DNA from 4 places in the Acetobacterium sp. KB-1 genome. Region 3 is predicted to be linked to each of the others. Evidence: riboswitches for the same ligand, from Rfam matches in the RefSeq annotation. Region 3 holds a riboswitch; each other region holds the start of a gene.
What was found. Region 3 has a riboswitch for cobalamin ahead of DOZ58_RS09575 (energy-coupling factor ABC transporter permease). Riboswitches for the same ligand answer to the same signal wherever they lie in the genome.
Positions count from the first base shown of each region.

Region 1 (7,575 bases), 1.5 Mb from region 3:
TGAGCTTAATTTGGCAGCCGTTTCAAACGCCAATCCACATTCATCACAAAACGCCAGAAAAACAGACTGTGAACAATTATACCCTTGCCTAAAAAGGTTCCGGGCTATTTCAGAATGCGTTTTTCTCTGGTTGTCGTTTAATGATGTCTTTTCTTTTGTTTGATGTCTCATTTAATCTATCATGCCTTTCCTTCTTAGAACTTTTTTAAAAATGCTTACTCCAATTTTTCTGGTTTCAATGTGTAAGTACTTTTAATTTCTGTCTATTTTAACACCAATATCAATGGGCTTGGCACTGTATAAACTGGTTGTAATGATCCCATTTACATTTGTTTGGGCATATTTTGAAATATTCGTCTCGTTGATTCCGCCGGCCGCCAATAAAATACCGGATGGAAACTCTTTTCTTAAACGTTCCACTGCCCCAGTCAGCTCTTCTGCACTCATTTTGTCAAACTGGATGCCGTCTACTCCAGCCTGACAAAGACTAACTGCCTGCTCCAGCGTTGTTGCTTCAACAATGATTTTCTTTTCACAACATTCCGCTTTTATTTGCGGAAGTTTGTCGATCAAACCCTCAAATCCACCGATAAAATTCAGATGCTGTTTAAAAACAAGAATGGTTTCAGACAAACCCAACCGATGAGGCATGGCGCCACCCGCCATAATGGCTTTGGTCGCCAGGGTTTTGGTCCCGGGAAAACCCTTTCGGGTTGTCAGAACGGCCATATTCGGGTTATAAGATTTAACAACATCTACCATTTTTCGTGTTTTTGTTGCGATTCCCGAACAATTATCCAGAATATTCTGTCCTACTTTCCAGGCCATATGCAAATCCTCAGCCCGACCGATTCCTGTGATCAGCTCTGAACCAGCGGTAATCTTCTCTCCGGAAACAACCATATGATCCATCTCAATATGCATCCGATCAAAAACCGCTCGCACCTCTTCGGTTCCGCACACAACCGCGTCTTCTCGTGTAAAATAAGTAATCCGAGCCTCCTGCTCTCTGATCCCCAGTGTCCAGCTGGTCAAGTCAATATAAGGAACATCCTCATTAATCAGCCGGTCGATTTCATTAATTGCTATAAACGCCATATCTTCCCCCATGTTCAATTGATTATTTTAAATGATTTATCTTCTATTTTCTCAATAATACTGCCAATCTGTAAAGCATTCGTTTTATTTTCATCTAGTTTTACCGTTACTGTCGTAAAATCCGCACTAACCCCAACATCATCAATACCATCCTTACTTAGTAATGTCTCTTTGATTTTTTTAACACATTTTGGGCACATAATGCCCTCAACCTGCAAAGCAAACTCTTTCATGCACGGCTCCTCCTTTCTCGTATCGTCCCAATAAAAACTGGTTAACTTCCTGATCCTGACAGTTTTTAAACAAGTCCGTACTTTTACGGACCCCCCGTAGTTCACCCTTAACCATAATGCCAATCCGATCAGCCATTACTTGCGCCTCATTAAAATCATGGGTTACAAATAAAATAGTACAGCCAAATAGTTTATGAATTTCTTTAATTTGCTGATACATCATTTCTTTGGTGGCCGGATCTAAGGATGAAAAGGGCTCATCCATCAACAACAATTTTGGATTAAGAATCAGTGCCCGGGCAAGGGCCGTTCTTTGACGTTCACCCCCACTTAAGGTTCCCGGATACTGATTCAAGATATCGCCGATGGACAAGATTTCAGCCATTTTATCAGCCATTTCTTTTTTATAGGCCTTGTCTTTTCTTTGAATTTTTAATCCATAAGTAATATTCTCATAAACAGACATGTGATGAAACAGACCGAAATCCTGATAAACAAAACCAATCTGCCGCCTCTCTAAAGGAATTTTGACTACCGGCTTTCCCTGAATGCACACTTCACCAGAGAATTTCCGATAAAAACCGGCCACGGACTCCAGCAGAACAGTTTTACCTGATCCGGTTCTGCCCAGCACGGCAAAGATTTCTTTTTCACGAATGTTTAAATTGATATTATTCAATTGAAAGGTTCCTAATTTAATGGAGTAGTCTTTAATTTCAACCATTGTATTAATCATCGGTTCACGTCCTTCATCCTGCTCTCCTGGGGATTTTTCCTGCCAATCCAGTTGGTCAGAAAAAGAGAAATCAGCGAAATAATCAGAATAATTGTTGCCGATGCCATGGAAGCACCGGTATCCCCGGTTGCCAGATTTAAATAAACGGATGTCGTCAGGGTTTCTGTTTTCATCCGGGTGGCTCCTACTAACATCAGCGTCGCCCCAAATTCGCCGAGGCCCCTTGACCAGGCTAAAATAATAGTTGTGATAATGGCATTCTTGGATAGCGGTAAGGTAATGGTTATGAAGCGTTCCCACTTCGTCGCTCCCAGACTGCCGGAAATAAACTCCAGTCGCTCATCAACTTCCTCAAATGCGGTCCGAATAAATCGGACTACATAGGGAAGATTGACAACGGTTTGAGCAATAATGATACCATTTTTATCAAAGACAACCTTAAATCCCAACTCTTTAAGGGCCTTACCAAAGTCTGACGAAAAAATAATTAATAAACTAAGACCCAAAACCAGATAGGGCATCGATAATGGCAGTTCAATCATCATCTGACACAGTTTTTTAAAGGGAAACGCAGTCCGTGTTAATGCATATGCGGTGGGAATGGCGAGCACCATACAAATGATTGTGGATATACTTGCGGTGAACAGGCTCATTTTAACAGCGAATTGCACTTCTTCTGAATAAAATGCCTGACCCAAATAGGGTAACCCTTTTAAGACGATTGCCACTATCAGTACTGAGGTAAAGCTAATAACTATGACCGTAATGACGATTGTAATGATTTCAAATAAACTAAATACTGAAAATCGTTCCCTCATCAGATCGTTTAATTAACTACTTCGTATCCATAGTTTTCCCATATCGCTTTTGCAGAATCCGAATCTAAGAATGTCATAAACGCATCCAGTGTTTCGGTATTTTTACTGCTGCTTAATTGTGCCGCCGGAACTTTTTTGACATAGGTATCCAGATCCGTTGTCTTGACAATTTCGGTGGCGGAACCAGTCACATTTTCTTTCCAGACAATAATCGCATCGCATTCATCAACGGACAGGGCATTAAATATTTCCGGTGCTGTGGCTGCCCGGGCAATGACATTGACATTGCTTAAAATCCCCAGATCTGTTAACGCTTTATTGGCAATCTTACCAATTGGCGTGGCATCGCCATCACCCAGCACAACTTCCACCCCTTCTTTTGCTAGATCGTTTAAGCCGGAAATTCCCAGTGGGTTTCCGCTTTTTACAGCCAATACAGGGATGTGTTTGACCAGTTCTTTACTTTTTGTAACAAAATCTTTAACTGGTGCCAATTCATCAGCGGAGCCGGCAATAAACAAATCCCCTTCACCAGTTGTCTTAATCTGATTCTGAAGCTGGGCCGCATTGGCATAAACAACTTCCATTTCACAACCGGTTTCTGTTTTGAATTTATCGGCAATTTCCCCGAAAGGCTTGGTCATGCCAGCCCCACAGTACACAAACAAGATTTGACCAGCGAGACTTTGACTTTCAGCAACTTTCTCTTGCGCTCCGTCAGCCTTACTGCTACAACCTGATACCAAGCTGATAATTATTCCCATTACCAATAATACCACTAACCAATTCTTAACGCTCTTCATCACATCTCCTTTTCATTACTTTAGTATTGTTTTGTAACGTTTAGATATGTTTTGAATTATATAATAGGTTATTGGCATATGTCAAGTAACCAACCCTTTTTCTTCGCAAGCAGCCAAATTTCTTCACTTGTATTAATCCTTGGTCCTTTTAAAAATGATCAAGGTGCTTGATTATTGACCGATTTTAGACTATAATAAACTAGAAAAAGTGTTTACAAAAGGAACGCGGTAAAAATCCGCGACAGTTTCTTTGCTACTGTAAGGAGAAGAATATGGACGCATTCAGTCATTGGGTTAACCAAGAAGGCTGTGTGTATGATGTCCCTCTGAGTCAGGATATTTTTGTCAAAACACGATCTGTTTGAAGCTTCAAAGAAGGCTGCAAAATGTGAGAATAAAACGAAATGACGCCCCACCGATCAACTGCAGGCGTCACGGAAACAACTCCGTATTTGCAAACCTTTTTTAAAAAAGGTTTTTTTGTTTTTTGCAGACTGGAGGATTTATTTATGGCCAATAATAAAAATCGCATCGCCCTCATCGGACGGATCGGTAGCGGTAAAACCACCCTATTTTTACGGCTGACCAATGAATTTATTACCTATGGGAAAACCCAGCAGGTCAGTTATTCTGATCATTTTATTGATACCCCTGGCGAATTTGTTGAATTACCCTGTTTTCGTCCTCAGGCCATTAATGTAACCTGTGATGCGGGGCTGATTATTCTAATTAATTCCAGCACCGATCACCAAAACTCGGTTCCACCTAATTTTGTCTGTACCTATAACATCCCCGTAATTGGGGTTATTACCAAAATTGATCATAAACACTGTAACCTCAAGCGAAGTCTACGCTACCTGACTTATGCCGGAGTCCACCCTGATAAGATTCACCCGGTAAGTGCATTGACCGGCGAAGGGGTCTCTGAACTTAAGACGGTTATTCAGGCGTATGTCGCTTTTGATCATTAAGCAAACGACCTGCCGTAGACTTACTTTCAAACAGCGATATGATTGCTAAACTTGCGTCTTAATCGTTTCCCACTTCACCAAGCCTTGTTATTGTCTGGCCAGCTCAAAGGCGGCCTTTTTTAACACGCAGTCCAGCGAGGTGTCCTGTTTTTTTTCATCATTTAAGATCAGGCGCGAGGGACAGCCCCCGGGACAGATGCTATAATAGTCACATGTTTTACAGCCTTGCGATTCTGCCTTTACAATGACAACGTTTTTTAAGGGGCGCGCTTTTACCACATTCCCCATAAAATATTTCGGATTTTCAATTAGTGATCCGCAAGGGTAAACATCGCCACAAGGCAGCACGACATAGGATCTACCGCAGGATGCATAACAGTATTCCTTGTTGCACGAGGTCATTTTCAACCGCTGCTTCGCTTCATGAACCTCACGGATCACAATTTTTTTACCAGTCAGCCGATATAATTCCTCAGCAGTCTCAACCATTTTCGTCAACGCTGTCTTGATTTGCTCTGGGGTGGCTTTTTTGATGATCGCCCGCTGGTCTCTGGCGCGCCCTGCATCCCGCAATAAATCAAGGCCAATCCCGCCTACATTACCCAAATAATAGGCGAAACTGACCAGCTTGGGAAGCTGTGTGATGCTGTGACTGGTCACCACGCTGTTGAGATTGATTTTGATTCCTTCATTAGCCAGACACCCAATCCCGGCAATCACGTCTCTTGTCCTTCCCCGGGTAAACTCATTCACCTCCGGGGGACCATCAAGACTGACCCCTAAGGCAATCCTCATTTTTTTCAGGCCCACGGCAATCTCCGGGGTAATGCAGATGCCGTTGGTCTGCATCTGAAAGCTGGCATTGTAATTTTTTTCCTTCACATAAGAAACCACTTGACAGATTAAAGGGTAGTTCAGCAGCGGTTCTCCCCCGGCGAACTGAATTTTCATATAATGATCGGAAAACAGATCCAGCGTCTGAGCCGCGGTCTCAAAATCCATATCCGCTTTTAGATGGGTTAAACCGGCATAACAGTATTCGCAGGCCAGATTACAGCGACCGGTAGTCCAAAGGACAATTAGCACACTTTCTTTTGAAATAATAACCACCTCCGTTACACGTCTTAAAAATTGTGATCTCACCCATCACTTCTTTTTACAGACTTTTCTCTGAATCGAACAGGGCATCCACTTCCTGAATACTTTTGTTCCATGCTTCCACATCCTGGTGACCGACAATTTCGATTGTCCCGCCCTGGTAATCACCCTGGGATTCTTCCATCAGCTCTTCCATATCACCCTCAATTTTCATATAAATATTTGTTAAAATTTCTAATGCCTCGAGACTAGGATTCCATTTTTGTCGTTGGTGGAGCTCCAGAAATCGTCTTGACATTTCCTCAATGGCAAAGCTATTCTCCTGGCTAAGCCAGCTTGCCATTTCCGGATCACCGAGATAGGTCTTAACGATTTCATCAATAGCCCTGTCATCAACATTTTTGGTGGTACACTTCCAGCTAAAAATGGTTTGCGCCTTTCGCATTACCTCGGCGGCACCACGATAGCCCTTGTCCATTACTGAGCGGTTCCAGAGCGGATTAAATAAGGTGCCTTCGACAATGCGATTGAGCTCATCTGCCATTGTTGTAATAACTACCTTTTCTTTATTGTTGGAGGTCCCGTGATATTGTTTGAGCGCATCCTGATCAAACTGATTTTTGACCATGTTAAAACCGCCGATCACCGAAGCGCTATAGCCAGATGAAAGCAGGTCATACCGATTACTCACTGAGGTTTCAAAAACAAGCTCCGCCGACTTAACGTTATCCACAAATTCTTTATGGGACACCGCTCCGTTTAAACCATCGCCATAGGCATAACCCGAAAATGAGGTAAACACCTTGGCCAACTCATCTTCCGACTCCCAGGCACTGGCTTTTAAGGCCAGATCTACGCCAGAGCCGTAGGTTCCCGGCTTGTCGCCAAAGATCCGCATGGTGGCACGCCGCCACCTCGTTTCCTGGGCCACTTCTTCTGTTCCTGCCAGTTCATTGATTGTTTTTAAGGCATTGCGGCGAACAAAATTTAAGCTTTCTGGTTCGTTAAGCACAGCCACCATTTGCACTGCCTGATCCATCAAGGCAATCAGATCGGGATAGGAATCTCTTAAAACGCCGGAAATCCGGATGATCACGTCAATTCTCGGCCGTCCCAGTGCTTCTAATGGAATCGCCTTGACATCCATCACAATCCCCGATTCATTCCAGACCGGTGTAACGCCCAATAAGGCCAGAACCTGAGAAAGCTGTTCTCCATTGGTCATCGAGATGTCGGTGGAAATCATGTTCATGGCCACCTTTTCGGGAAATTGTCCGGTGTCTTTTTGATGTTGACGAATTAATTGATCCGCCATTTCCACCCCAATGGCATAGGCCGATTTGGTGGGAACTTTTTGGGTATCCATCAAGTAAAAATTTCGCCCGGTTGGCATAATCCGCCCCAGTCCATCCCGGGGTGAGCCCGCCAGCCCCGGCTCTATGTAATCCCCCATCAAGGCCTCGATCAGGGCCCTTGATTCATTTTCAACACTCATCAAACTGCTTTGGTTGTTTTTTATTTCATTTTCCAGCACCGCCGCTTCCAGAATGCCCGGTACCATCACATCACTGGGGTGCGACTGGAGTTCTGCAGTTTTAGTCGGGCTGAGCAAACCAGAAATCAACAACAACATTTCCGAATGATAGGTATAGTCATCGATACAGTCTTTTTTCACCAGCGATGCATACAAGCTGGTTCCATCAATTGATTCTTTGATATAGGATACCTGATGACTGAGTTTGGGAACCTCTCCCCAAATATGATTCTCCTGTTCAAAGGAATGGGTGATGGACTGAGTTAGTAAACCCTTGAGTTTTT
Region 1 covers NZ_CP030040.1:3,517,633-3,525,207, reverse strand. The annotation lists gene DOZ58_RS16200 (C-GCAxxG-C-C family protein) at 1-171, opposite strand, end outside; gene modD (ModD protein) at 253-1,098, opposite strand; gene DOZ58_RS16190 (heavy-metal-associated domain-containing protein) at 1,113-1,331, opposite strand; gene DOZ58_RS16185 (ATP-binding cassette domain-containing protein) at 1,306-2,067, opposite strand; gene DOZ58_RS16180 (ABC transporter permease) at 2,064-2,885, opposite strand; gene modA (molybdate ABC transporter substrate-binding protein) at 2,894-3,688, opposite strand; cobalamin riboswitch at 3,866-4,051, shown strand; gene DOZ58_RS16170 (EutP/PduV family microcompartment system protein) at 4,198-4,659, shown strand; gene DOZ58_RS16165 (radical SAM/SPASM domain-containing protein) at 4,747-5,802, opposite strand; gene DOZ58_RS16160 (cobaltochelatase subunit CobN) at 5,816-7,575, opposite strand, start outside.
Region 1: another riboswitch for cobalamin. It lies ahead of DOZ58_RS16170 (EutP/PduV family microcompartment system protein); the one in region 3 lies ahead of DOZ58_RS09575 (energy-coupling factor ABC transporter permease).

Region 2 (7,575 bases), 1.3 Mb from region 3:
TTTTGATTTCTGCCACGGCTGGCAGGGTGACTGTTTTTCCAGCCAGATCGGTAATCGTTCGCTCTGATTTTGAAGCCTCACTGGTTTCATCTTTTTTTGTTTCGCCACAGCCCGCTAACAGACTGACCATCAGCAAACACATACTGATAATTAAGACACGTTTTAATCTGTTTTTCATTCTTCCTGTCTCCTTTAAGATTTAATCAATTTATTTAGTTAGTTTGTTCAGCAGATAGGCCGCTCCACGAAAACCCATTAAACCCGGCTGATCTTCAGTGAACCCGGCAATTTTGGGATGGGCAACCTGAATCCGATCCACGCTCGGCAGGTCTCTGATTTGCAACCCATCTGCCAGAACCAGAACGTCCTGATGACTTCTGAGTTTTTCATAGGCCGACTGACTGATCACCGACAACTCGGTGGAACGGGAGCACCAACTGCTCTTTAGAAAATATACTTCAAGATTCAGCTCGTCTTTAAAAAACTCAGCTAAACCCCGGACGCTATCTTCATGGCCACAAAGTACGATGGTTTTTCCCGAATTCTTTTGAATGACCTGTTCCTTGGCTATTTTCAGTGCTGTTACGGCCTGATGAACGGCGGCATAATCGGCCTTCTGGTTAATAACACGTTCAATCTTCTGCAGCCAGGCCCGGGTTCCTACCAACCCGTAAGGCCGGCCATCAACATAGGGAATCTCGAACCGCTGCTGCAGATCTTGTGCGAGCGCCAGTCCCTCCTGCCGGAGCACCAGATTTACCACCGCCTGCCCGATATTTCTGCAACTGGCGACACTGGTGTTTCCGGAAAGGTTGCAATTAAGTTCCATAGCAAAACACTTTGCCATCATGTCTTTAATTTCAGCGGCTTCGGCCAGATGATTGTATTCATCGGCACAGCAGCCGATGATGTTAAACCGATTCTTTTTAGGCCGATTTTTAATGGCTATCTGACCCAGTAAACGCAATGCCGTTTCAATCCCCACGGTCCAGTCGTTTTTCAGACCACCTCCTTTAATTGTTATCAGTTTGGCGTCAATGTGCGGTTTGATTTCATGGCAGATGCCATCAAGATCCACCCCGATCACCGCGGCCACTGATGAATCCAGAACCACAATCACTTCGGGGTGAAGGCGCTGATCAATTTCCATCAAGACCTGATTGAGCCGGTCATAGTTACCAAACACCACGACATCCTCATCCATTGTGGTGGTGTAAAAGCTGGCCTGCGCCGCATTCCCGAATTCTTTTAACGATTCCAGCAAATAGCGGGTCGTGCCCTCCGGCCCGAACTCCACAATCACCAGCTCCCTGACGCCGCTGAGGGCCCACAGCAAACCCATCCGTTCCGATGGGACGGGATAATTGTTAGAAAGATACATCCGGTGCACCTCCCGCTAAAACTGATTTGACCGCCGCCAGTGCCCAGGTGATCGCTTCATAGCCAATTTTTCCCGGTGGCACGAGTCGTTCCAGGTGCAAGATTCCCAATTGTTTTAAATAATCCACCGGTCCAAAACCAATGTATAAATCCGGTAAAAGTTCCGGCATCAGACTGACTGCCGCATTGGGATTGGCTACGTAATTCACATAGGGATCCCAACCCTGATCGAGAATCCGATCAATCTGCTCCTGACTGTTATCCGTGAGCCGATAGGCGTTAATCAGCAGTGGCACCATTCCCAGGGAGGTCAGAAATGCCGCCGCTTCAAAGGCATCCGGCGGCCGACCACCATTGACAAAGCTTTTTCCGGCCAGCACCTGCCGCGCCTCTTGCAGCTGCGAAACGGCGTTTTGATGAGCTTTTTCAATTATTTTTTGAATCGAGATACCCAAATGTCCTGCCAGCTGCTGGTAACCTGATCGGATCTTATCCAGCTCAAAAGAGGGTTCAAAGAAAACGTAGGGAGTGCCAAACTGGTCTTCCAAGGCCATTGCCAGTTCCCGACCGACCTCGCTGGTGACGATATTCAGGGCCGCCGCCGGGGCGCTCTGAAGGGCTTCAATGTTACAGGGTTCCGGAATGATCAGATGAAGCGTAATCCCGTTTTGCGTAAGCAGTCCCAGCAGTTCCGAATCCTTCAGAGAGCCTTCGATTCCGGCATGAAAATTTCGTCCCAACAGATTAACCGTTCCCGGTTTGACCGTTTGCGGTTTCATCAGCCGGACCATTGCTTTCATGGTCTGGGACACCGCCACCCCAAATTCATTGCAGTTTCGGTCATAATGGGCCACATGAATGGGCAGAATCGGAATGCCACATTCCTTTTCGGCGGCTTGACTAATGGCTTCCAGATCTTCACCGATAATTTCAGGAATGCAGGTGCTGACTAAAAAAATACAACGGATCCGGGGATCTTTGGCGATCTGCAGCAAGGCTGTCAGGATGCCATCGCGACTGCCAAAAATAATATCGGTGTCTTCAAAGACACCGGCAAAAAACCGCTCGTAGCCCGGTTCTTCACTGTGGTAGATGCAGCTGTTTCGGGCATACCAGGTGCATTCAGCCGTTCCGACGACCAGGACAGCCGCTTCTCTGATCAGCGGCGCTGCTACGGCCACCCCGAAGGTTGGACAAAAAACCCCACATGAAATAGCCACCGACGCCCCATAAATATCCTTATTATGGTTAATTTCTGACAGTCTGTTTAAACGCATGCTGCTGCCCTCCCGGCGGTTTTTTCACAGTCAAACAATTTATCCGCCAGCGCCGCATAGGATCGCGCCTGAGGGCTTTCCGGAAAGGCCTCAATCACGGTTTGATGTAAGGCTTCGGCCTGTTGCACCAGTGGATCGCGTTCAATCGTGTGGAGAATTGCGGTGTCAATTTCCCGGGCGGACTGAGCAACAATAGCCGCTTCATTGACAATCCCCTTCTTATTGAGGATCAGCCCCTTCAGACTGGCATATCCCCGGGAACCAAAAGATCGCACCGCAGCAGCAATATTATCGGCGGCATAAAGCGACATGCTTTCTCCCGAAGTCACAATGCAAACGCTGTCGGCATAGCCATTACGGATCGGCATGGCAAAACCGCCACAGACCACATCTCCCAACACATCGTAAATGACGACATCCGGGTTATAAACATCATTGGCTTTCAATTCAGCCAGTTTTTCAAAGGCCGCAATAATTCCCCGACCGGCACAGCCGATTCCAGGTTTTGGTCCACCAGCTTCGACACAGAGGACCCCGCCACTGCCAGTAAATACAAGATCAGAAAGTCTCGTAGCTATATCCTTATCCCGAATCACTTCCAGCACTGTCGGGATGCGTTTTCCGCCAGTCAGGTTGATGGTTGAATCTGATTTAGGATCACACCCGATCTGCATCACTGTTAACCCTTTTTGGGCCAAAGCCGCGGAAAGATTGGACACCGTGGTTGATTTTCCAATTCCCCCTTTACCATAAATCGCTATTCTTTCCAAAATTTACCTCCATTTTTTCCTAAATAAAAAAACCGCAGTTATCATAATGACAACTGCAGCTCCGTATTTATGCTGAATTTAAAATACAAAGAAATGGCATCGCTACGCCTTTCTTTGTTCTTCACCTATTCTGTAATCACGCAGAATAAAAGAATATCCACACAGGCAGGTTTTCTGACTCAAGCGTCTTCATTTTTCCTACCTTCCCAAATGATCAGTGGTATTCCTGGAAAAACTCCTCTTATACAGCGGCGGTACCGTACAGGATTTTCACCTGTTTCCCTATTATGCCGGCATTGCTATGCCAGCCACCTCTATTTCTGATTTAATTGTATGCCTAGTATACAACTAACCAGTTACCGCGTCAAGTCTTTTATTTAGTCTCAACAAACATTTCTGATGCCGATTTTACGACAATATCGCCGATATCTTGCAGGGTTAACGTTTATAAAAGGCGACAATTTCTGCGACCACCCGCTCCAGCTCTGGCTCCGAAAGGCTAAAGTATAATGGCAGCCGCAGCAACCGCAGGCTTTCGTTGCTGGTAAAGCGGTCGGCACCGTGAAAGCGTCCGAATTTCTGGCCGCCGGGGGTTTCATGGAGGGGGGTATAGTGAAAGGCGGTACAGATCTGATGCTGCTTGAGCCAGTGAATCAGATCGTTCCGTTCCTGCTGACTGGCGGTTTTGATATAAAACAGATGACCATTATGCTGGCAGTGTTCCGGCACTACCGGCAGCTCAATATAGCCAGCCGCAACCAGCGGTTTTAACCGTTCATAATAGTGCTGCCACAGGTTCAGCCGCTGCCGGTTAACCATTTCGGCGGCTTCCAGCTGAGCCAGAAGATGAGCCGCGTTGAGTTCGCTGGGTAAATAGGAGGAACCCAGATCGACCCAGGAATATTTGTCCACCCGGCCCGCCAGAAAATCATGGCGGTTGGTGCCCTTGTCGCGGATAATTGTGGCCTGCTCGATTAGATCCTCGCGATTAATCAGTAGGGCGCCACCTTCCCCCATGGTGTAGTTTTTGGTTTCATGGAAGCTGTAACAGCCCAGATCTCCGATGCTTCCCAGGGCTTTATTTCTGTAGCTGGCCATCACACCTTGCGCCGCATCCTCCACCACCAACAGATCGTGGCGTCTGGCAATAGCCATAATCGCATCCATCTCGCAGCCAATGCCACCGTAATGGACCGGCACCATCACCTTCGTGCGGGACGTGATAGCGGCTTCAATCAGGGTTTCGTCAATGTTTAAGGTATCCGGCCGGATATCAACAAAGACAATGGTGGCACCGCGCAGGGCAAAGGCATTGGCGGTGGTCACAAAGGTGAAGGCCGGCATGATCACCTCATCTCCGGGCTTGATGCCGGCCAGCAGGGCCGTCATTTCCAGAGCCGCGGTGCCGGAGTTCGTTAAAAAAGCCCCGGGGATCTGGGCGTTTTGACACAACCAGTCCGAACAGGCTTTCGTAAAAGGGCCATCCCCACCAATCTGATGATTTTTAGTGATGGCCGCTTTTATATATTTTATTTCGGTTCCCAAATAAAGGGGCATATTAAATGGTATCATGGTCATTTCCTCTTTTGTCTTAATCTGGTGAATGATTGGGGACTTGACCGGTTCTTTAAACGTCAATCAAATCCAGGATTTCTTCTTTCAGGGCCAAATAGCTTGCATCCACTTGAACCCGTCCGGTGCGTTTATCAACCCGGTCACAAAAATCGACGGTAAATTCCTGAATAATGGTGCCGGGACTTTTGGACATCACCAGCAGGCGGGTGCCCAGCGACAGGGCTTCGTCCACATCATGGGTGATCATAAAAATGGTGTTCTGATCATCCTTCCAGATTTTTCGCACCAGTTGCTGCATATGAATCCGGGTCAGTGCATCCAAAGCGCCAAAGGGTTCATCCAGTAGCAGAATCGCTGGCTCATTGGCCAGTGCCCGGGCCAGCGCCACCCGCTGTTTCATCCCCCCGGACAGTTGAAAGGGCGGCTGATCGGCCACCTCCAGCAGATGCACCTGGGTCAGATAATGGTTGGCAATCCGGGTGATCTCGTCTTTGGGAAGCCCTTTTATTTTAGGGCCAAACTCGACATTTTTACGGACACTCATCCAGGGATAAAGAGACGCCGACTGAAAAACCACACCCCGTTGACGGTCCGGCCCTGAAACCGGCTGACCCTGCATTAAAAAGGTGCCCTCACTCGGCAGGGTAAACCCGGCAATAACATTAAGCAGGGTGCTTTTTCCGCAACCCGAAGGTCCCAAGACACAGATGAAATCATGCTGATTGATCTTCAGATTTACCCCATCCAGGGCGCGGACGGGTTCGTTTTCGTTGGGGTAATCCACGGTTAAATTGTCAATTTCGATAATCAGCTCGTTTTTCATCTTAATCCATCCTTATTCTAATGACATCTCAATATACGTTGAATTAATAAAAGCGTCAAATTCTTCCTGGCTTGGTGAATTGTCAATGGATTTCTGGCTTTGCAGAAAATCCGCAGTATCTTTCATGATTTTAGAAAAATTCCCGGGCTTACCGACAGACCCCATATAATCTGATCCCAGTTGTTCCTCCGGCGTCAGCCAGATTGAACCGGTCATCTGCATCAAAGCATTTTCGGCGGTGATACCCAGTTCAGCCGCTACACTTTCGGCCGCTTCCTGCGGATTGCTGCGGTAAAGATCTCCACCTTCACTGAGGCCTTTTACAAAACCGGCGACCAGATCCGGATAGTTTTTAGAAAATTCTTTTCGAACCAGACAGACATTAGCTGTGACATAGCCTTTTTTTGCCATCTCTGCACTGTTAACCAGGATGCTGCCATTTTTTTCGAGATCACCGAGGGTGGGTTGCCAGGTATAAGCAGCGTTAATATCACCCCGCTCCCAGGCGGCCACAATTTCCGATGTTTGCATGTCAAGCAGTTGCACCTGATCTTTTATGCCAGCTTCTTTTAAATAATTAAGCAGACTATAATGAGCGGTACTGGCAAAAGGGGTGGCAATCTTCTGACCGACCAGGTCTTCTGGTTTAGTGATATTAGAGCCATTCTTCACCGCCAGACCTTCGATTTCCCCCAGCACCTCATGAATCCAGATCAGTTCCACATCAATACCCCTGGACAAAGCAATAATCCCATTGGTGTTTCCCATGGTGGCAAAGTCGATACTGCCAGAAGCCAGGGCCTTGTTGGCATCTACGCCAGAGTCAAAAACGATAAACTCATAGGGTACACCCAGTTCATTAAAATAAGCGTCAAAGATATCGCGTGTCTTACTCACCGTCTCATCATTGGGTACCCGCAGATAACCGATATTCACTTTCTTTGGTAAGGCGCCCCCATCATTCTGACTTTGACAGCCGCTAAACAGCCCTGCCACTACAACCATAATTACCAGCACTGCCAGCACCCAGACCTTATTCTTTATTACTCTTTTCATTTCCTAACCTCCTATTGATATCCCTTCCAAAAGACAATTTTCTTTTCCAGGGCCTTCAGCCCTTGATCAATTAGGACTCCTGATATCCCCATAATGATAATGCCAACAAAAATCACGCTACTTTTTAAATACCGGGAAGCATCAATAACCATCCAGCCCAGACCGGATGTGGCCGCAATCATCTCCGCCGATACCAAGGTGGTATAGGCTACCCCCACCGCCGTCCGAATGCTGGTGAAAATATCCGGCAAACAGGCCGGAAAAACGATCTGAAAAAACAAATCCTTACCGCTGGCTCCCAGAGACTTGGCACTGAGCAGATACTCAACCCGGATATTGGACACCGCCGACACACAGGCAATGTAAATAGGCGCAAATGCAGCCAGATATAAAAGCGTAATTTTAGATGACTCATCAATCCCCAACCAGAGAATAAGCACTACATAATAAGCCAGTGGCGGCAATGGTCGATAAAACTGTACGACGGAATCCACAATCGCTCCAAACTTACTGAAGTAGCCGCTAAATAATCCCAGTGGCACAGCCGTAACAATGGCCAATACTGAAGCAATAAAAAGCCGAAACAGACTGATGCCCAGATGTTCCCATAGACTAATACCATTATAACCGTCTTTAATAATCGCAAAAAAGGTCTGGACCACTTCCCCGGGTGATGGCACAATCAGGCTTGAAA
Region 2 covers NZ_CP030040.1:760,771-768,345, forward strand. The annotation lists gene DOZ58_RS03555 (ABC transporter substrate-binding protein) at 1-178, opposite strand, end outside; gene DOZ58_RS03560 (nitrogenase component 1) at 209-1,381, opposite strand; gene DOZ58_RS03565 (nitrogenase component 1) at 1,368-2,657, opposite strand; gene DOZ58_RS03570 (AAA family ATPase) at 2,648-3,427, opposite strand; cobalamin riboswitch at 3,574-3,758, opposite strand; gene rffA (dTDP-4-amino-4,6-dideoxygalactose transaminase) at 3,866-4,999, opposite strand; gene DOZ58_RS03580 (ABC transporter ATP-binding protein) at 5,055-5,825, opposite strand; gene DOZ58_RS03585 (ABC transporter substrate-binding protein) at 5,838-6,881, opposite strand; gene DOZ58_RS03590 (ABC transporter permease) at 6,893-7,575, opposite strand, start outside.
Region 2: another riboswitch for cobalamin. It lies ahead of DOZ58_RS03570 (AAA family ATPase); the one in region 3 lies ahead of DOZ58_RS09575 (energy-coupling factor ABC transporter permease).

Region 3 (7,575 bases):
ACTTGAAACCCAAATCGTTGCGGATTTCCATCATATTATGGATGAGTTTGTGGCCTATGATCCGCAGCTTGTCCTTTTGGATATCTCCCTGCCATTTTTTAACGGCTACCATTGGTGCAGCGAAATCCGCAAGCTTTCTAAGGTGCCGATTATTTTTATTTCGTCGACCAGTGATAACATGAATATTGTTATGGCAATGAACATGGGCGGCGATGACTTTATTGCCAAGCCCTTTGATCTGGCGGTGGTGGTGGCAAAGATTCAAGCTCTGCTTAGGCGGACCTACTCCTTTCAGGGCCAAGTAAGCCTACTGGAACATAAGGGCGCGATTCTAAATCTTAATGATGCCAGCATTATCTATGTGGATCAAAAAGTGGAGCTAAGTAAAAATGAGTTTAAAACCCTTCAAATTTTACTGGAAAATAAGGGCAAGGTGGTCTCTCGGGATGTGATTATGAAACGGCTTTGGGACAGCGACTGCTTTGTGGACGATAACACCTTGACGGTAAATATTGCCAGGCTGCGCAAGAAATTGGAAACAGCCGGGCTGGCCGATTTTATTGCCACTAAAAAAGGCGTCGGCTATTTAATTGGGGATTAATCGAGGTGTAAAATGAAAATATTATTTGTATTGGGTGCTTACTTGAAAAGTCGGATTAAGGTAATGGTCGCCTTTGTCTTATTCATACTTGTCTTTGCCATGGTATATGCCCTGTATTATTTGCCGCTGGAGCCGATTGTTTATAGTACTGAACTGGTTATGGCTCTGGCCGTTGTTTTTGCCGGTCTGGATTTTGTGCAGTTTTATCAAAAGCATCAGCGCCTGACAGAGGCGATCAGTAGGGCCACCGCTGGGGTGGGGGAATTACCAAAGCCTCGGGATTTGCTGGAAGTAGACTATCAAACCCTGACCCGGGTATTGGCGGAGAATCGGGCTGAGCTGATCTCCCAGTTCGATAACCGGCAAACGGATATGATTGACTACTACACCTTATGGGCCCATCAGATTAAAACCCCTATCTCAGCAATGGGACTGTTACTTCAGACGGAGGAAGGTGATAGGGAACGCACCAGCACCTATGCCCAGGAACTTTTCAAAATTGAACAATACGTCGAGATGGTGCTCCAGTATTTAAGGCTTGAAAGTATGTCATCAGATTTGCTGTTGGTTGAGTATGATTTGGCAGACCTCATCAGACAGGCGGTGAAAAAATATAGCATTATTTTTATCAATAAAAAAATATCGTTGGAGTTGGAAGAAATGAATTGCCGTGTTCTAACCGACGAAAAATGGCTGATCTTTGTTCTGGAACAGATTATTTCAAACGCTCTGAAATACACCAATCAGGGGAAGATATCCATTTATTTGGATGAACATTCAGAAAAAAACCTAATTATTTCTGACACCGGTGTTGGAATCAGAGAAGAAGATATTAAACGGATTTTTGATCGGGGCTTTACCGGTTACAACGGCAGAATGGATAAAAAATCTACCGGCATCGGTCTTTACTTGAGTCAGCAAGTATTAAATAAGCTCTCCCACGTAATTACTGTAACCTCCCAGGTGGGAAAGGGCACCCGAGTCAGCATTGATCTGGCCACTAAGCGGTTTGAAGCCTTATAAGACAACCTTACAAAAGTGTAAGATTAGAAGTCGAAATGTAAGTCGAAGCGATGGCAGGGCAGCTGCGTTTCCTTTATACTTTAGTTGTCGATAAGAAAATTTCAAATCATAGAGGGAGAAAAATAATGCGATTACTCGAAGTAAAGAATTTAAAAAAGATCTATACCACCCGGTTTGGCGGGAATCAGGTACAGGCGCTGTCTAATGTTAGTTTCTCGGTTGAACAGGGCGAATACGTGGCCATCATGGGAGAATCCGGTTCAGGAAAAACAACCCTGCTCAATATTCTGGCATCGCTTGATAAACCCACCAGTGGGGAGGTGTTTCTGGACGGTAAAAATATTGTCACTATCAAAGACAGTGACATTTCGGCCTTTCGTCGGGATAATCTGGGTTTTGTCTTTCAGGACTTTAATCTTTTAGATACCTTTTCGATTCAGGATAATATCTTTTTGCCGCTGGTATTGGCTCAGAAAAAATTTGAAGAAATGAACAGCCGGATTAAGCCCCTTTCGCAGCGATTAGAAATCGAGGAACTGCTACAAAAATTCCCCTACGAGGTTTCCGGAGGGCAAAAACAGCGGGCCGCAGTGGCCCGGGCACTGATTACCGAGCCCAAACTGGTGCTCGCTGATGAACCCACCGGTGCCTTGGATTCCAAGGCGGCGATGAATCTGCTAAAGATCTTTTCAACCATCAATGACCTGGGTCAGACGATCCTGATGGTTACTCACTCAGTGGCAGCAGCCAGTCATGCCAACCGGGTGTTATTTATCAAAGATGGCGAAATATACAATCAGATCTATCGGGGTTCGATGAGTAACGACGACATGTATCAGAAAATATCCTTTACCTTGTCGATACTGGCAACCGGAGGTGAGAACCTTGAATAAGTTTTTTTATCCCAAGTTGGCGCTGGTCAATTTAAAGAAAAACGGGAACACCTACATCCCTTATATACTGACTTGTATCGGATCGATTATGGCTTTTTATACCATCGTTTCAATCCAAAGCAATAAGGGATTAGACGCAATGCAAGGTTCGGAAAGCTTGAAAATATTATTATTCCTCGGGATTATTGTTATTGGCATTTTTGCGGTGATCTTTCTCTTCTATACCAACAGTTTTTTGATTAAACGACGAAAAAAAGAACTGGGATTATACAGTATTCTGGGAATGGAAAAGAAGCATATTGCCAGAGTGTTATTCTATGAAACGCTATTTGTGACGGTAATCAGTTTGAGTTTAGGGCTCCTTGGTGGGGTCCTGATTGGGAAACTGATGTTTCTAATCCTTCTTAACCTTGCTCATATTAAAAGTCCACTTGCTTTTAAGATTGATCAGATGGGTTTGTTATATACGACGGTTGTATTTCTGGCTATTTTTGGCTTGACCCTATTAACTAATTTTTTGCAGGTAAAGCTTACCAACCCCATTGATTTATTAAGAGGTGGGGAGCATGGTGAAAAAGAACCAAAATCTTCATGGCTGATGACGCTCATCGGCGTGATTTCGCTGGGAATTGGCTATGCGATTGCTTTATCAGTGCAAGATCCCATTGAAGCGATACTGCTTTTCTTTGTGGCCGTTATTTTTGTCATCATCGGAACCTATGCTTTGTTTACAGCGGGGAGCGTCACACTGCTAAAATGCTTGAAGAAGAATAAAAAGTTCTATTACCAGTCCCGAAATTTTATTTCAGTTTCCGGGATGATTTATCGAATGAAACAAAATGCTGTCGGTCTGGCTAATATTTGTATTCTCAGCACCATGGTATTGGTCACGATCTCCACGACGGTATCCTTATACATCGGTCAGGAAAGTATGCGGCGGGATTACTATCCCATGGATGTGAGCTTTATTGGTGCGGCTGAAACCACCGATTTTTCGGAGATTGAAAAAATTGTTGTAGCCGAAAAGACCAGTGCCAAGGTGGAAACAACAAATGAACTGTCTTTTGATATGAGTACCTTTACGGCCTTTAAGGAGGGCAGCCATTTTCTGCCGGATATGGTAACGGATGAGAACTTGGATCTAACGTATTATAATACGATCAGTAAGATTACCACGGTACCGCTAGAAGATTACAACCGGATGACGAATCAAAACAAAACCCTGGCAGAAAATGAAGTAATGATTTTTTCAGCCGGTGAGAATTACCAGGAACAAACCGTGGTTTTTGGCGAAAATCTGTTTTTGGTGGTTGAACAGCTCGAATCAGTGCCGATGGACTTCAAAAAGAAATTGATTACCGGAAATAGCTATTATATCATTGTCAATGACGAACAGATGATGTCGACTATTTACACGGCCATGAATGCCAATAAAGACAATGCTGACAGTGAGTCACCAGCGATTCATCACGCCATGATGTTTAATCTCAGTGGCAGTGAAGATAATATTAACCATTTTTCAAAACAGGTGAGGGCTTCGGTTAGTCAGCTCAATCCGGATATTGAGATAAGAAATATTTATGAATCACTGGCAGAACTTTATGGAATATTTGGTGGTTTTTTATTCCTGGGTGTATTTCTGGGCTCCCTCTTTATGATGGCCACGGTGTTAATTATCTATTTTAAACAGATTTCTGAAGGTTATGAAGACAGCGAACGGTTTGTCATTATGCAGAAGGTGGGGATGGATAAAACCGAGGTTAAAAAAACTATTGGCAAGCAGATCTTAATGGTATTTTTTCTGCCCCTGGCCGGAGCCATCATCCACGTGGCTTTTGCCTTTCCGGTTATTACTAAAATGTTAGCCGCCTTCCGGCTGACCAATATACCCCTAATTCTTTTATGCACGCTTGTGGGGGTTGTTGTTTATGCTTTAGTGTATACTGGGGTTTATCTACTCACGGCCAGATCCTATTATAAGATGATTCATTAATAGTTACAACGATTGGTTAATAAGAATCCCTCCCAGTTCATTTAATTAAAAGATCAGTGTTGCCTATCGTAATAGGGGCAGTTAATGGGCCTTATTGAAGGTTTGTAAAAAAATAGAGGGAGGCATCAAAGCTACATGTAAAACTGCTTTTAGCCTTAATTCACTTAAAAAAAACTGTACATTTATCGTATCCATGTTATAATATAACCACAATTAAATAAAAATGTAAAAAATCATTTAGGATGAAAAATTTCATTGAGGGAATCTGGTTAGAATCCAGAACGATCCGGTCACTGTAATTAGTTATGTCTCCTTAAATTGGCCACTGGGCACGTTTTGTCTGGGAAGGCGAGGAGAATAAAAGCTATAAGTCAGGAAACCTACTAATATGATGTACTAAAGTGTCCTTCCAGGGAAAAGGGAAGTTAGTAACATTAACAAAAGTTGGTTCTTGGTGTGAATCATAGAATTGATGGATATGTGTAATGATAAAACCTTTTTTCCCATAGTATTGTGGGGAAAAGGTTTTTTTTCGGTAAATTATCATAAAATGGAGGTTAGCATGGAGAAAATGAAAAAAACCATGACCGTTGTGGGAATCGCGTTTTTAATGGTTGTTTTGGCTGCCCAGCCTGTAAACGCTATGCATATTATGGAAGGCTTTTTACCCATTGGTTGGGCTGTTTTCTGGTGGGTGCTAGCCCTGCCGTTTATCGCCTTCGGACTCTATCAGGTTGGGAAGATATTCAAAGACAAACCTGAGCAAAAAGTTCTTTTAGCCATAGCAACGGCTTTTACCTTTGCCTTATCAGCGTTTAAACTGCCTTCGGTAACGGGGAGTTCTTCTCATATGACAGGGATCGGCTTGGGCGCGATCCTCTTGGGACCCTTTGCCACTGTAGTAGTTGGTACCATTGCGCTTTTGTTTCAGGCGCTGCTGCTGGCTCATGGCGGGCTGACAACTTTGGGTGCCAACGCCTTTTCGATGGCAATTGTCGGATCTTTTGTGGCTTACGGGATTTACAAAGGGCTGTCAAAAATCAATGTTCCCAAAGCCTTAACCGTTTTTTTAGCCGCCTTTATTGCCGATCTGGCAACCTATGTAACCACCTCCATCCAGTTGGGACTAGCCTTTCCGGACCCGGTCGGGGGGATTGTAGCTTCCGTTGTTAAGTTCTTAAGTATTTTTGCGATTACCCAGATACCACTGGCAATTATCGAAGGCATTTTAACCGTACTGGTGGTTAACGCCATTTACCAATATAAAGAAAAGGGGATTATTTCAAATGAAACTCTCACCGATAACTAAGGTTGTTCTGATTTTATTAATTGGCGCACTGATTATTATCCCTCAGATTGCTTTGCCGGACGCTGAGTTTTCAGGCGCAGATGATGCTGCTGGAACAGCCATCACCGCAATCGATGAAAATTATGTGCCCTGGTTTGAAAGCTTGTTTGATCCCGGCGAGATGGAAGAAAACCTATTCCTCTTCCAACAGATTTTAGGTGTCGGCGGTCTGGGAATCTGCTTTTTCTACCTTTATAAAAAGTCGAAAAAAAATGAAAAAGCCGATAAATCAGTGTAAATAGTAAGATAAAGCAGTACCGACACTTGTTACATCATGTTGTGACCTAGGGGTCAGACCCTGTGCATCAAGGCGGACACGGCGGGAGCCTGTCCGAGCTTGCAGTATACATCAGATTAACAATTGGTCGGTACGGGAGTTTGTCACCAACCTGAAGTCCGGCGACTTATATAAATATTAACTGCATCTTAGAAGGAGACAACCATGATTGATCGTTTTGCCCATACCAATAAACTAAACAATGCCAATCCTACTGTGAAGGTAGTGGTTTCGTTAGTCATGCTCCTTTCGGTTTTCTTCATCAATGAACCCCTGTATATGGCAGGGGTTTTTGGTGTTATGGTGGGGTGTACCCTATTGTGGGCAAAAATTCCGGTGCGGATTTATCTGCATACCCTGATTTTTGACTCCCTCTTTATTATCCCCGGAGCCCTGGCGTTATTGTTTACCATCGCCAGCGGAAGTCGTGGTAGTGGTGATTATTTATTTGCATTTAACTTTTTTCAGTTTACCATCGGTATCACTGCCACCAATCTGGTGCTGGCCAGCCTGGTTTTCTGTCGAGCGATGGCAGGAGTTTCCTGTATGCTTTTTTTAATTTACACAACCCCGGTGATGCAGATCGCCGGAGTCATGAAAAAAGCCCATATCAGCAATACTTTTTTAGAAATATTTGTTTTAACCTACCGCTTCATCTTTGATTACTGGGATAAACTTAAAGTCATGGCAACTGCCCAGGAATTGCGGTTTGGCTATCGCAATTTTAAAGTTGCCATCCAATCCATTGCAATGATGTTAAGCAATTTGTTTCTCATGGCCATTCAGAGCTACGAGGAGATGACACAAACCCTGGAATTAAAGCAATATCAGGGAGATTTTCATGTAAGCTATCGGAAAGGTCTGAAAAATGATTAAAACTAATAATTTGACATATCAATATCCGGACGGCACTAAGGCCTTAAAAAGTGTCTCTATTGACGGAAGTAAAGGGAATTGCATCGCCCTGATCGGTGAAAACGGAGCTGGAAAATCGACCTTGATGTCGGCGCTGATTGGGTTGATCAAACCAACGGAAGGAACCGTTTTTTTTAAAGAAGAACCCTTATCCTATAAGAAAAAAAATCTCTATGAATTTCGCAAATCGATTGGGCTGGTGATTCAGGAATCGGATAAGCAGGTCTTTTATTCCGGCATATATGATGATGTGGCCTTTGCTCTGAGGAATATGGGCATGGCTAGTGCGGTCATCGATGAGCGGGTGAAGGCGGCGATGGAAGCCACCGGCATCACACTTTTGGCCGATCGGCCAGTGCATTATCTCAGTTATGGGCAAAAAAAACGGGTGGCGATGGCCGGGGTTTTAGCCGTCGAACCGGAGATCATCCTGATGGATGAACCCACCTTAGGGCTCGATCCTAAAAGCAAGGCTGGGGTCAAAGCGATCATCAAAGGGGCACTGGCTAAGGGCATCAAGATTAT
Region 3 covers NZ_CP030040.1:2,047,383-2,054,957, reverse strand. The annotation lists gene DOZ58_RS09595 (response regulator transcription factor) at 1-601, shown strand, start outside; gene DOZ58_RS09590 (sensor histidine kinase) at 614-1,624, shown strand; gene DOZ58_RS09585 (ABC transporter ATP-binding protein) at 1,750-2,517, shown strand; gene DOZ58_RS09580 (FtsX-like permease family protein) at 2,510-4,510, shown strand; cobalamin riboswitch at 4,732-4,913, shown strand; gene DOZ58_RS09575 (energy-coupling factor ABC transporter permease) at 5,082-5,819, shown strand; gene DOZ58_RS09570 (energy-coupling factor ABC transporter substrate-binding protein) at 5,797-6,096, shown strand; gene cbiQ (cobalt ECF transporter T component CbiQ) at 6,301-7,011, shown strand; gene DOZ58_RS09560 (energy-coupling factor ABC transporter ATP-binding protein) at 7,004-7,575, shown strand, end outside.

Region 4 (7,575 bases), 880 kb from region 3:
CAGCGTGACAAACATCAAGCCTGGTCCCTTGCTAAGGGCTGCGGGATCTCCTCCTGAAAAAGCAAAAACTGCTGGAATGATCATAAATCCGGCCAATATGGCAATACCTGCATCAAACATTTCGATTTGCTTAACCGAAACTTCCAGGTCTTCTTTTTTACTGAGGTATGAACCATAGGTGACCATAATTCCCATCGCCAGCGATAATGAGTAAAACATCTGTCCCATGGCCGCTAAAACGGCCTGAAAGCTGAAGTTTGCCAAATCCGGGTAAAGAAAGTACCATACCCCGTCCATGGCCCCAGGCTGCATAATCGAATAGACCGACAAAAAAACTGACATTACAATCAGTATCGGCATTAATATCTTACTGGCTTTCTCAATACCATCCTTAACTCCTCTGATCACCACGAAGGTGGTCGCCAGAACAAAAATTGATTGCCAGATAATCGGTTCAAAGGGTTTTGCGATATAGTTCGAAAAATAATCGGCACCGGTTGTTGCCATGCCACCCCCGGTTACAAAAACGGCAAAATATTTGATTACCCATCCCCCGATTACACTGTAATAGGGAAAAATCAGAAACGCTACCAATGAGGCAATAATCCCCACGAAACTAAACCGTTTATCGAGTGCTCGATAGGCTCCCATGGGGCTAAGCTGAGTTTTTCGACCAATCGCCAATTCTGCTGTCATAATTGCAAACCCCAGAGTTACCACAAAAATCAGGTAAATTACCAGAAAGAGTCCTCCACCATATTTAGCCGCTAAATAGGGAAATCGCCAGATATTTCCCAGCCCCACTGCCGATCCGGCCGCTGCCAATACAAACCCGATTTTACTTGAAAACTCACTGCGTTTATTCACACCATTTCCTCCACTTGTTTCTGTTTTAATTTATTTCATCCAAATTTTTCCTCAATCGTTTTACAATCGATTCCAAATTAATCCGCACCTTTACTATTTTAACCGTTTTAATATTTTTTTCCACTACTATTTTTTTTATTGAACAAATGCTGTTTATGACTTTGAGCCTATTTTGTTAAAAATGACCACTAACGTGGATACGCTTTAACTGTCTTGGGTATTCATATCTGCTCTCTTTGCCGCTTTTGTGATTGCCCACTAAACAAAAAGCAACCGCTGAAAATGCGATTGCTTTTATTATTGTTTTTGATTATTCTTTATCTCTAGCTGATCTCACTAAGCGTCAGTCTATTGTCCCGACGGGACCTATTCACATCAATGATCCGCTGGTTTTTCGATCCTCTGAATTTAAGCATCAGGCTCTTCTTTTTTACTTCAAACTTTCCATCAACCAGCAGATCGGTGTTTTCCAGTAAGCGGAGCCGTCTGGCATCTTTTTTCTCTAATAGGGTTTCATAGGTGTACCCGGTATAAGTCATCACATGATACCCCAGTTCTTTTGATCGTTTGGCCAATTCACAAAAGGCCTCTGGTTGTTCAAAGGGTTCGCCACCACTTAGGGTAATGCCATCAAGTAGCGGGTTCTTTCTCATTTCATCGATGATAGCATCCACGTCCACCAGGTTACCCCCGTTAGAATCATGGGTCGCCGGGTTATGACAACCCTCACACTGGTGCGGACATCCCTGAGCAAAAACCACAAAGCGGATGCCTGGCCCATCGACAATGGATTCTTTGACCACTCCGGCGATTCTTACTTTTTTACTCATTGCAATTGCTCCATTGCTTCACCAGTAGCAATCTGCTCAGCAGCATTAAAATGTTTGATCCGATCTCTAACTTCCGCTTTTTTAGCATCGTTAAAACGGTCCAGAGTGCCCACCAGATAACCGGTGATTCGGCGAATGCGTTCAAATTTCTGCTCTCCTTCTGACCGACCGCAACTCGGGCAAACATCCCCGATAATTCCAGTATAGCCGCAAACCGGATCCCGGTCCACCGGATGGTTAATGGAACCATAGCCAATACCGGCTTCCTTCATCGCTCGGACCACCTTTTCAAAGGCCTCCAGATTATCCATCGGGTCGCCATCCATTTCCACATAGGTAATGTGCCCAGCATTGGTAAGCTCATGATAAGGTGCTTCCAGTCTGATTTTGTCGTAAGCACTGGTTCCATAGTAAACCGGGATGTGGAAAGAGTTGGTGTAGTATTCCCGGTCGGTTACACCCGGGATATCGCCAAAAATAGTTTTATCCAGCTTGACAAATCGTCCGGCGGTACCTTCTGCCGGCGTGCCCAGCAGGGTAAAGTTCATCTGATAGTGCTGGCTGGTTTCATCCATTCGCTTTCGCATGTGGCCCACAATTGCCAGCCCCAGTTCCTGGACTTCTTGCGCTTGCCCATGGTGCTTTCCGGTTAAAACGACAAGGCATTCCGCCAGTCCAATAAAGCCCATACTCAGGGTCCCATGTTTGAGCACTTCCCGGATTTCCATCTCTTCAGTAAGATCATCGGAATCAATCCAAACCCCCTGTCCCATCAAAAAGGGAAAATTTTTGACCTTTTTATGGGCCTGAATTTCAAATCGTTCCAGTAATTGATCAATAACCAAATCAATTTTTTTATCCAGCTCAATAAAAAACAGTTCTTTGTCTCCTTGACTATTTAAGGCAATACGGGGCAAATTAATGGTGGTGAAGCTCAGATTCCCGCGGCCATAGGTGATTTCCCGATTGGTATCATGGACATTTCCAATCACCCGGGTGCGGCAGCCCATATAGGCTATTTCTGTTTCCGGTTGACCTTCTTTGTAATACTTCAGGTTGTAGGGTGCATCCAGAAAGGAGAAATTGGGAAACAATCGCTTGGCACTAACCCGGCAGGCCAATTTGAACAAATCATAATTGGGGTCCCAGGGATTATAGTTCACCCCTTCTTTGACCTTAAAAATATGAATCGGAAAGATCGGCGTCTCCCCATTGCCCAGACCAGCCTCAGTAGCCAGCAACAGGTTTTTTATCACCAACCGCCCTTCGGTAGAACTATCCATACCATAATTAATCGAACTAAAGGGGATTTGGGCCCCGGCTCGGCTGTGCATCGTGTTCAGGTTATGGACAAACGCTTCCATTGACTGATAGACACTACGGTCGATTTCCCGCTCGGCATTTTCCATTGCAAAGCCTTGCACCCGGTTAATGACATTGGCGTCAACAATCCATTGGGCCAGGCTCCGGGCTTCTGCTTCTTGATAACCTTTGGGTTGATTTAATTCGGGTCTTAACCCCAGTTTCTTTTCGATGTCCGTGCCGATGGCTTTAACCTTTGCTAAGGCATTCTTTGTCTCTGTTAATAAGGTTAAGGCCTTGGCAAGGTTCTCCTGATAAAGCCGGACAAAGGTTTTTTTTACCCCCGGAACCATGGCATAGTCAAAATTGGGAATGCTCTGTCCGCCATGCTGATCATTCTGGTTCGACTGGATGGCAATGCAGGCCAGAGCCGAATAGCTTTGAATATCATTGGGTTCGCGCAGATGTCCATGGCCAGTAGAAAAACCATTTTTAAACAGCTTTTCCAAATCAATCTGAGTGCAGGTCGTCGTCAGGGTTAGAAAGTCCATATCATGAATGTGGATTTCACCGGCTTTATGAGCGGCTGAATGCTCTGGATTCAAGACAAACATTTCATAAAACTGCTTGGCGCCCTCTGACCCGTACTTCAGCATCGTGCCCATAGCGGTGTCCCCGTCAATATTGGCATTTTCTCGTTTTACATCATTATCCTTAGCGTCCTTGAAGGTCAGGTCTTCATATATTTTCATCAGCCGGGTATCCATCTCCCGAATTCGGGTTCGTTCAGCCCGGTATAGAATATACTCCTTGGCCGTTTTGGCGTGTCCGGTTTCAATCAGGATTTTTTCCACCGCATCCTGAATTTCTTCCACTGTTGGCGCATTCGTATTCATTTCCTGCTCAATATAAATGGTAACCCGCTCGGCCAGATCCATGGCCGTCTGATAATTCTGGCCGCCGATTTCACTGGCTGCCTTGAAAATAGCGTTGGCAATTTTTTCAATGTTAAACGGGGCTTCTCGTCCGTCTCTTTTTCTAATTTTTGTAATCATTCTGGTCGTTTCCTTCTTTCCTGCTAGTCTTTTTGTTGTTTTAGGCATGCAAAAACCCCTCAACGGCGTGGTCAAGAGGCATAATGATACATTGAACACCCTCTATCACGCGTAGAGTCTGGTGCATTTAATAACGGCGGGTAATCTGACTCCGGTTTGAACGTTCAGAAACAAACAGCTTAACCTGTTTATTTTCTTTTAACATCTCACCATTACAGCGGCGGGACCGTGCAGGATTCACACCTGCTTCCCCCAAACTGCACCTGTTGGCACAGCACCATTATCTCCTTATTTTGTTGTTTGTATTTTATCACATACAAGATGTAGTGTCAAACTGATTTATAATGCAAACGTTAATCACTATTTCAATCAAGTAACATCATCCCTATCGTGAACTTTTTCGCTTGTTTATGATAACATAAATTTAAAAATTTCTACCGTTAAATTTTTTGCAAACCCTTTCAAATTTTGCTAGTCTTAACTTTCTTCAGAAATATATATATTCGGCTGATAAGTATTGACAGACAAAAATAGGTAAGGTATTATCTATTAAGGTAAGGTCTTACCTTAATAGAAGCGAGGAGGTTATATTTTGGACCATATCGACTCAATGACCGATCAAAAATTTATCTTTGGCAGTGTTCAAGTCGTTGCCAACCAGATGACCACCCAACTGGAGCGGGAACTAAGAGAATACAATCTAACAACCAAGCAGTGGCTGCTCACGATTGTCGTTGCGAATACCTTTGATCATAACCCCACCATCAAAGAAGTCGCCAAAGGAATGGGCAGTTCTCATCAGAACGTCAAGCAGGTAGCTCTGAAGTTAGAACAAAAAGGCTTCATTGTTATGGAAAAAGACCCTCAAGATGCCCGAATCACCCGGATCAAACTAACCGACGCCGTCGATTCTTTCGGTAACGAAAGTCAGGCGAAAGCAGTGATTTTTACTGAAAAATTATTTAACGGCATCTCGGCAGAGGAGCTGGCTATGACTCGGTCAACCCTTGCAAAGATACTGACAAACCTGGAAAAGATGGATCAAGAATCAAGATAACAGGAGGAAAATACGTGAAAAAAGCAATGATTATTATTCTGGGCGTATTGGTACTAGTAGGTGCCGGCGGATTTTTTTATCTCACCAGCGGCCTGGAATCCGGGGAAAACCTGGCAATCAATCCGGTGGATCTACAAAAAATTGAAGATGGCACCTATGCCGGTGTTTACGAATCTGGACGTTGGACCAATGAGGTTGCCGTCAGTGTGGCCAATCATCAGATTACATCAATTGATGTGGTCAAATCCGTCACCATGGAATCTCCAGATGTGACCAGTACGATTATCAACCAAGTCATTAAAATACAAAATACCACTGTCGATACAGTCAGCGGTGCCACGGTTACCAGCAAAGCCTATCTCAAATCCATTGAAAATGCCTTAACTCAATAAGATGCAAAGAAAGGAAATGCCCATGAAAACCATGATACTTTATGCCAGTAAATATGGCTTTACCGCGGACTGCGTCGCAGAACTAAAAAAGAACTTAAACGGAGAAACCCGACTCGTCAATATCAATTCCGATAAAATTCCCGCTCTGGACGACTACGATACAGTCTTAATCGGCGGTTCTATTTACATTGGACAGATTGACAAGAAAATAAAGAAATACTGTCTTTCACATTTAGATGAACTGAAAAACAAAACTCTGGGCTTTTTTATCTCCTGTGGTTCGGCTGAAACAATTGATACTTATTTTAAAGACTCTTTTACCGACATTCTGCTCGAAAAAGCCCTTACTCTCGATAATTTTGGTGGCGAAATGAGACCGGATAAAATGAAGTTTTTTCATAAGTTCGTGTCAAACATGGTCGAGAAGTCTGCCCAAAAGGATAACACGTCTCCGATGAAGCCGTTGCCCGAAAGCATTCTTCGGATGGCAAATACGATCAATACTCATTCCTGACCGCCACTATCTTCAACTGGCTCGATTGTATCCAGCAGTAGCTTCATAGCCGCCACAAACTGAGAATAGAAATTGATGATTTCTTTTTCTGCCCCGCTTTCAAGTGCTTTCTGGAAGTCTTTGGCGATTTCAAACAGTTGTTTGGCACCAATGCTTCCAGAACTGCTTTTAACCTTATGAACGATCTGGGCTGCCTCCTGAAAGCTTTCAGCTTTGATGGCAAAATCCAGATTTGCTATCACTTCCTGATTTTCATTGAAATAGGCTTTTAAAACACGCTCATAAAGTACCGCGTTGTCTCCCATGTATCGGAGTCCTTCTTCCCGGTCAAGCACCGGGGCATCCGCCACTTTTCGGCTGTTTTGTTCGATGCTCTGGCTGTTAGCTTCTTTAATTCTGTTTTCTTTGCCCTTTATTTCAGCGCTTGCAATTTTTCGGATGGTTTCCACAAATTTTTCGGGATTAAAGGGTTTACTGATATAGTGATGAATACCATAAGATTCGCATTTTTCCTTAACCCTCTCAATCACATCAGCCGTTATGGCCACAATCGGAATCTCAACCGAAAGTTCCCTGATTTGCTGGGCTGCTTCATAACCGTTAAGTACTGGCATATGCAGATCCATTAGAATTAAATCAATCTCTGTGCGATGTACCTTAAACAGATCAATCCCTTCTTGCCCGTCATTACCCAACCAGACCCGGAATCCCGCCGGCTCCAGTAATGATTTTGCAATAAGCTGATTGGTTTTATTGTCTTCTACTACCAGAATACCATAATTATTTTCAAGGCTATCCTTATCTTCCTGTTTAAATACCTGATTGGCGACAATGGCTTTGGTTCTGAAAATTTCCAGAATACCATTGTATAAAACTGATGGGATAATCGGCTTTCCGATACCGATATCCACCCCCTGGCTATCCAGTTTATCAAACAAGTCTTCCCGCATCATTGGCAACAGCATAATAACCCTGGGCTTTTTCAAGATTTTCCTGTTGTCCTGAATCATTTCCACAAACTTGAACCCACCGCCGGCAGGGGTATCATAATCCAGAATCAGCAGATCAAAGGGCTCTGAAAACTTACCATTTTCCAACTCCAGCATATTGACGGCACTGGCCGGAGAAGTTGTCAGTTCACAATGCATCCCAAAGGCGCCTAAGTAACTGTCAATTATATTCATATTTGCGCCGGTCTTTTCCAGTACCAGCGTTTTAATGTCATTGAAATACAAGGATGAGACCTGTTGTTCATATTCCTGCTCTTTTATCTGATCTTTTTCCAATGATAATTCAACGATAAACGTTGAACCTTCGCCCTCTGTACTGTAAACCGCGATCTCTCCATTCATCATTTCCACCAGACTTTTAACAATCGAAAGGCCCAGCCCGGTACCACCAAAACGACGATTAATGCTGGCATCACCCTGGGCAAAGGGTTCGAAAAGGTTTTTTATCTGTTCATCAGACATGCCAATGCCGGTATCACTAACCGTAAAGGCGAGGTGGTAAAAATTGGATTCTCGCGCTACCAATCGGATATCAACCGCGACTTCCC
Region 4 covers NZ_CP030040.1:2,923,745-2,931,319, reverse strand. The annotation lists gene DOZ58_RS13585 (sodium-dependent transporter) at 1-867, opposite strand, end outside; gene nrdG (anaerobic ribonucleoside-triphosphate reductase activating protein) at 1,191-1,697, opposite strand; gene DOZ58_RS13575 (anaerobic ribonucleoside triphosphate reductase) at 1,694-4,054, opposite strand; cobalamin riboswitch at 4,172-4,351, opposite strand; gene DOZ58_RS13570 (MarR family winged helix-turn-helix transcriptional regulator) at 4,647-5,111, shown strand; gene DOZ58_RS13565 (FMN-binding protein) at 5,126-5,503, shown strand; gene DOZ58_RS13560 (flavodoxin domain-containing protein) at 5,526-6,017, shown strand; gene DOZ58_RS13555 (response regulator) at 6,008-7,575, opposite strand, start outside.
Region 4: another riboswitch for cobalamin. It lies ahead of DOZ58_RS13575 (anaerobic ribonucleoside triphosphate reductase); the one in region 3 lies ahead of DOZ58_RS09575 (energy-coupling factor ABC transporter permease).